2 regions of the Micromonospora mangrovi genome follow, and region 1 is predicted to be linked to the other one. Evidence: riboswitches for the same ligand, from Rfam matches in the RefSeq annotation. Region 1 holds a riboswitch; the other holds the start of a gene.
The links. Region 1 has a riboswitch for thiamine pyrophosphate ahead of thiE (thiamine phosphate synthase). Riboswitches for the same ligand answer to the same signal wherever they lie in the genome.
Positions count from the first base shown of each region.

Region 1 (3,363 bases):
GGGCGACCCTGCTGCTGCTCGACGAGCCCACCGACAACCTCGACCTGGCCTCCGCCGAGGCCCTGGAGGCCGGACTGGCGGCGTTCGAGGGGACGGTGATCGCGGTCACCCACGACCGCTGGTTCACCCGCTCCTTCGACCGGTTCCTCCTCTTCGGCGGCGACGGCGAGGTGATCGAGCCGCCCGAGCCGGTCTGGGACGTCGGGTGAGCCGCAGCCGACCGGCATAGGCTGGCCCCGTGACTGAGATGACCTACCGCCGGCTGGGCGACTCCGGGCTCGTGGTGTCCGTCGTCGGCATCGGCTGCAACAACTTCGGCCGCAAGCTGGACCTCGACGGCACCCGGGCGGTCGTCGACGCCGCCCTCGACGCCGGGATCAACTTCTTCGACACCGCCGACATCTACGGTGAGCCGCAGGGCGGCTCCGAGGAGCTGCTCGGCCAGGCGCTCAAGGGGCGCCGCGACGACGTGGTGGTCGCCACCAAGTTCGGCATGGACATGCACGGGCTCAACGGCCCCGACCACGGTGCCCGGGGCGCCCGGCGCTACATCACCCGGGCCGTCGAGGCGTCCCTGCGCCGGCTCGACACCGACCACATCGACCTGTACCAGATGCACGAACCCGACCCGGGCACCCCGATCGACGAGACCCTCTCCGCCCTGGACGACCTGGTCCGCGCCGGCAAGGTGCGCTACCTCGGCAACTCCAACTTCGCCGGCTGGCAGATCGCCGACGCCGACTGGACCGCCTCCTCCCAGGGCCGGGCCCGCTTCATCTCCGCGCAGAACCACTACTCGCTGCTGGAGCGCTCCGTCGAGGCCGAGGTCATCCCCGCCTGTGAGCGGTTCGGCCTCGGCATGCTGCCGTTCTTCCCGCTCGCCAACGGCCTGCTCACCGGCAAGTACCAGCGCGACCAGGCCCCGCCCGCCGGCAGCCGGCTCTCCGGCGGCGGCCGGTACGCCGAGCGTCTCGCCGCCGCGAAGTGGGACACCATCGAGGCGATCTCGGAGTTCGCGGCGCAGCGCGGGCTCAGCATGCTCCAGGTCGCCATCGGTGGACTCGCCGCGCAGCCGGCGGTGACCTCGGTGATCGCCGGTGCCACCACGCCCGACCAGGTACGCGCCAACGCCGAGGCGGGCGTCTGGCAGCCGACCGACGAGGACCTGGACGCCCTCGACGCCATCCTCTGAGCCCGGCTCGTCCCTGCCTGCCCCGCCCCGGCCCGCTCGACGGCGCCGGGGCGGGGCTTTTTCCGTCCCGGGTGGACGAGGGCATCCGGACAGCATGGGGGACGGGGCGGTCACGCGCTGTCCCGGTCTCCACTCCGGACGGTGAATGGGAAAAACGTCACCGACTCTTCCGCCGACGCGCGGCGCGTCGTACGGTAGGCCCCGCAAGTGACCCACGGGAGCCCGGTGCACCGGGCTGAGAGGGGGGCTGAAGCCCCCGACCGTCGAACCTGATCCGGGTAATGCCGGCGCAGGGAGGAGTGTTGCCGTGCCGTCCCTGGGACGACTGCATCTGATCACCGACACCCGGCCGGGGCGGCAGCCGCTCACCGTGCTGCGGGCCGCCCTGCCGGTGGCCCGCGCCGAGCTGGTCGTCCAGGTCCGGGTGGCGGACGACGCCACCGACCGTGAGGCGTACGAGCTGGCCCGCCGGGTGCTCGCGCTCTGCCGGCCGTACGGGGCGACCTGCCTGGTCAACGACCGGCTGCACGTGGCACTCGCGGTGGGCGCGGCGGGCGGGCACGTCGGCGCGGAGGACCTGCCGGTGCGGGCCGCCCGTCGGGTGCTCGGCTCCGCCGCGGTGCTCGGCGCCACCGCCCGGGAACCGGGTGCCGCCGCCGCGGCGGTCACCGCCGGGGCGAGCTATCTGGGCGTCGGCCCCTGCCATCCCACCAGCACCAAACCCGGCCTGCCCACGCCGATCGGCGCGGCCGGGGTGCGGGCGGTCGCCGAGGCGGTGGCCGTACCGGTGATCGCCATCGGCGGGGTCACGGCGGCGACCGTGCCGGCGCTGCGGGCCGCCGGGGCGTACGGGGTGGCGGTGGTCGGGGCGGTCTCCGGGGCGGCCGACCCGGGGCGGGCCACCGCCGAGCTGCTCGGGGCGCTGACGTGCTGACGCCCGATGTGGCGGTGGTGGGGGCGGGGCCGGTCGGGTTGGCGATCGCCTGGCGGTGCGCGCAGCGGGGGCTGCGGGTGGTGGTGCACGATCCGGCGCCGGGGTCGGGGGCGTCGCACGTCGCGGCGGGGATGCTGGCGCCGGTCGCCGAGGCGTACTTCGGGGAGCCCGAGCTGACCGGGCTGCTCACCGAGTCCGCTGCCCGCTGGCCGGGCTTCGCCGCCGAGCTGACCGCCGCCGCCGGGCGCGGGTTCGGGCACCGGACCGAGGGGACGCTGGTGGTCGGGCTGACCGGCGACGACCTGGCGGAGGCGCGGCGGCTCTGGGCGTACCAGCAGGGGCTGGGCCTGCCGATCACGCCGCTGCGCCCCTCGGAGCTGCGGGACCGCGAGCCGGCGCTGGCCCCCCGGGTGCGCGGCGGTGCGGTCGCGCCCGGCGACCACCAGGTCGACCCGCGGCGGCTGGTGACCGCGCTGCGGACCGCCGCCGAGCGGGCCGGCGCGACGCTGCTCCCCGGTCGGGTCGACCGGCTGACCGACGTGGCCGCCCGGGTCACCGTGGTCGCGGCCGGCTGCGGGGCCGCCGCGCTCACCGGCCTCCCGGTCCGTCCGGTGAAGGGGCAGGTGCTGCGGCTGCGCGCGCCCGGTCGCGGCGCGCCGGGCTTCCGGCACGTGATCCGGGGGTACGCCGACGGCGAGTCGGTCTATCTGGTGCCCCGGGACGGCGGCGAGGTGGTGGTCGGGGCGACCGTCGAGGAGCGCGCCGACACCGAGGTGACCGCCGGGGCGGTGCTGCGGCTGCTCCGCGCCGCCGTGGACCTGGTCCCCGAGCTGGCCGAGTACGACCTGGTCGAGGCGACCGCCGGGCTGCGCCCCGGCACCCCGGACAACGCGCCGATCCTCGGCGCGCTGCCCGGCCGGCCCGGCGTGCTCGCCGCCGCCGGCCACCACCGGCACGGCATCGTGCTCACCCCGGTCACCGCCGACCTGATCACCGAGCTGATCGTCACCGCCGAGCCGGACCCGCTGCTCGCCCCCTTCCGCCCGGACCGGTTCCCCGGGTTGCCGGTCGGTGGGGTGCGGGTGGTGGCCGGCGCGGGCGGGGCCGAGATGGAGGAGGAGACGTGCGACTGATCGTCAACGGTGCGGGGCGGGAGCTGCCCGGCGGGTCGACCGTGGCGGAGCTGGTCCAGGCGGTCACCGACCAGCAGCGCGGCCTCGCGGTCGCCGTCAACGGT
Region 1 is NZ_CP159342.1:6,083,521-6,086,883, forward strand. It holds gene ABUL08_RS27615 (ABC-F family ATP-binding cassette domain-containing protein) at 1-209, shown strand, start outside; gene ABUL08_RS27620 (aldo/keto reductase) at 248-1,192, shown strand; TPP riboswitch at 1,398-1,505, shown strand; gene thiE (thiamine phosphate synthase) at 1,500-2,126, shown strand; gene thiO (glycine oxidase ThiO) at 2,120-3,259, shown strand; gene thiS (sulfur carrier protein ThiS) at 3,250-3,363, shown strand, end outside.

Region 2 (3,363 bases), 740 kb from region 1:
TGGATCACCCCGTCCGCCCGCAACGCCTCGGCGATCAGGTCGGCGGCCCGACCGACCGCCTCCCGCTGCCCGGCGGCCACCCGGGCCATCGTCGCGGTCACCGTCGCCAGGTACGCCTCGGCGCTCACCGTCATGCTTCCTCCGTCCGTCGGGTCCGGGCCAGCCACTCCACCGCGAAGCCGACCGCCGCGCGCTGGTTCATCAACCGGCCCGTCCCGTCACCGACCGGCCCCACCCGGACCGCCCCGGTCTCCTCCAGGTCACGGCCCAGCTGCCCGAAGTCGCTCTCGTCCAGGTCCACGTCGTCCCACCACACCCACTCGCGGCCGCCGTCGCCGGTCCGCACGGCGGCCGCCAGCCGCGTCCTCGGCGCTCCGGGCCGGCGGTACTCGGCCAGGTGCAGCGAGGTGTTCGATCCGTGGTCGACGCCGAGCAGCAGCACGTCGGCGTCGAGGTCGTGCAGCCGGGCCAGCGGCGAGCGCTCACCGAGCATGTCGGCCCGGGAGTGGTCGGCGACGATCCGGGCGGCGGCCGGGCCGGCTGCGGCGAAGGAGACCTGCGGGTGGTCGCTGCGCAGCGCGCCGGGCCAGGTACGGACCTGCTCGGCCAGCGCCCCCATGAACCGGCTCGGGGTCAGCGCCGGGTCGAAGCCCGGCAGCTCCGCCCGGATCACCGGCCACCAGTCCGCCGGCACCGGCGGGTTGACCCAGCCGGCCGGGTCACTGTTCTCCGGCGTGTGGGTGGGCACGACGAGGGTGCCCTCCGGCCCGAGCACGTCACGCAGCGCGCCCACCACCGCCTCGGGACCGCCGCAGATGAACCCGAGGCGGCGCAGCCCCGCGTGCACGAGGAGCACCCCGCCGGGGCGTACGCCGAGGTCGTGGAGCTGGGCGGCGAGCGACGCGCGGGTGTGCGGCCGGGCCGGCGCGGACGCCGCGGTCACCCGGCGGCCCGGGCGAGGATCGCCTCGGCCAGCGGGCCGGGGGCCGTGTCGGGGATCCAGTGGCTGACGCAGGGGAGCACGACGAAGCGGAAGTCGCCGGTCACGTGCCGGGCGCACGCCTGCGCGGCGGTGCGGCCGATGGCGACGTCCCGGTCGCTCCAGACGAAGGTGGTCGGCACCTGCACCGGGGGGATGGCCTTCATGTCCGCTCCGGACATCGCCCGGTACCAGTTCAACGCGGCGGTCAACGCGCCCGGCTGCCGCAGCGGGTCGGCGTAGCGGGCCACCCGGGCCGCGTCGCCCACGTCGGAGAGCATCCGGCGCAGCACGGCCGCGTCGAACGCGAGCAGCACCCGCTCCGCGAGGTGACGTCTGCGGAACAGCGCCATGTAGGTCGACCGGGCCCGCTGCCCGAAGTCGGTGGCCAGCGCGTCCGCCATCGCCGTCGGGTGCGGCACCGAGACCGCGGTGAGGCTGCGGACCAGCTCCGGCCGCGCCCCGGCGAGCCCCCACGCCACGACCGCGCCCCAGTCGTGCCCGACCACGTGCGCCGGCGCGACGCCGAGCGCGTCGAGCACTTCCGCCGCGTCGTCCACCAGCTCCGGGATCCGGTACGCCCCGACGTCCGTCGGCCGCGCCTCCGGCGAGTAGCCCCGCTGGTCCAGCGCGTACGTGCGCAGCCCGGCGGCGTGCAGCGCGGGCACCACGTCGTCCCACTCCCCGCTGTGCTGGGGGAAGCCGTGCAGCAGCAGGACGGGTGTGCCGTCCTGCGGGCCGCCGGTGTGCACCTCGAACGTCAGACCCCGCGCCTCGACCCGCATGATCGCCACCCTACCCACCGACCGCCCTGCTGGGCCGTCGACGCAGGTCGGTGCTAGCGTCAGCCGAGACAACTTCATATCCGACAGGGGAGCGCACAGCGCTGAGAGTGCGGGCACCGCCCGCAGACCCTCGAACCTGATCTGGGTAATGCCAGCGCAGGGAGTTCGGTCGACCTCCAGCCGCGCCGTGGTCCGGTGACAACCGGGCGCGGCGTGCGTCTTCTCCTGGTTCGTTCCAGTGAACTGGGAGCATTCATGAACCACACGGACAGCAACCGCTGGCGCACCATCGACATCGTGGTCGCCTCGGTGATCGCGGTCGCCTTCGGCGTCATCTTCTGGGCCTGGGGCCTGGTCTGGAGCGCCACCGAGGGCGCCTTCACCTTCTTCCCGCCCGCGCAGACCCTGCTTTACGGCGTGTGGCTGATGCCGGCCGTGCTGGGCGGCCTGATCATCCGCAAGCCCGGTGCGGCGCTGTACTGCGAGACCGTCGCGGCGGTCGTCTCCGCACTGCTGGGCAGCCAGTGGGCGGGCACCGTCATCCCGCAGGGCATCGTCCAGGGCCTCGGCGCCGAGCTGGCCTTCGCCGCCTTCCGCTACCGGTCGTTCCGGCTGCCCACCGCGCTGCTCGCCGGCGCGCTGACCGGCCTGAGCGCCGCGCTCTTCGACTTCTTCGTCTGGAACGGCGGCTACGACCTGACCAGCTACCGCATCCCCTACGCCCTCCTGACGATCGTCAGCGCCACGATCATCGCCGGCGCCGGCTCCTGGCTCCTGGCCAACGCCCTGGCCCGCACCGGCGCCCTCGACCGCTTCCCCGCCGCCCGCGACCGCACCCTGGTCTGACCCCCACACCCTGAGTTGATCAAGAGGTTTGCGTCAGCTGAGCGGGTTCTCCTGACGCAAACCTCTTGATCACCGAGGCTGAGGCGGGAGGTGCGCGGTGAGCGCGGTGGTGGTGCGGGGGTTCGGGTGGCGGCACGCGGGGCGGCGGGCCTGGGCGCTGCGGGGGGTCGACCTGCGCGTGGAGCGCGGGGAGCGGGTGCTGCTGCTGGGGGCGTCGGGGGCGGGTAAGAGCACGCTGCTGGCCGCCCTCGCCGGGCTGCTGCCGGAGGACTCCGGTGCGCAGGAGGGCACCGTCGAGATCGACGGGCTCGACCCACGCAAGGCCCGCGAACAGGTCGGCATCGTCTTCCAGGACCCGGAGAGCCAACTGGTGATGGCCCGCAGCGGCGACGACGTCGCGTTCGGGCTGGAGAACCGGGGCGTACCGGCCGGGGAGATCTGGCCCCGGGTGGACGAGGCGCTGCACCGGGTCGGCTTCCCGTACCACCGGGACCGGCCCACCGCCGCCCTCTCCGGCGGGGAACAGCAGCGGCTCGCCCTCGCCGGGGCACTGGCGCTGCGGCCGACGCTGCTGCTGCTCGACGAGCCGACCGCCAACCTCGACCCGGCCGGCGCGACGCTGATCCGGCGGGCCGTCGCGGACGCCGTCGACGCCGACACCACGCTGATCCTGGTGGAGCACCGGGTCGCCGAGGCGTTGCCGCTGGTGGACCGGGTGATCGTCCTGGAGCCCGGTGGCGGGGTCCGGGCCGA
Region 2 is NZ_CP159342.1:91,158-94,520, reverse strand. It holds gene ABUL08_RS00460 (SIS domain-containing protein) at 1-134, opposite strand, end outside; gene ABUL08_RS00455 (AAC(3) family N-acetyltransferase) at 131-943, opposite strand; gene ABUL08_RS00450 (alpha/beta fold hydrolase) at 940-1,764, opposite strand; TPP riboswitch at 1,840-1,945, shown strand; gene ABUL08_RS00445 (ECF transporter S component) at 2,020-2,610, shown strand; gene ABUL08_RS00440 (ABC transporter ATP-binding protein) at 2,708-3,363, shown strand, end outside.
Region 2: another riboswitch for thiamine pyrophosphate. It lies ahead of ABUL08_RS00445 (ECF transporter S component); the one in region 1 lies ahead of thiE (thiamine phosphate synthase).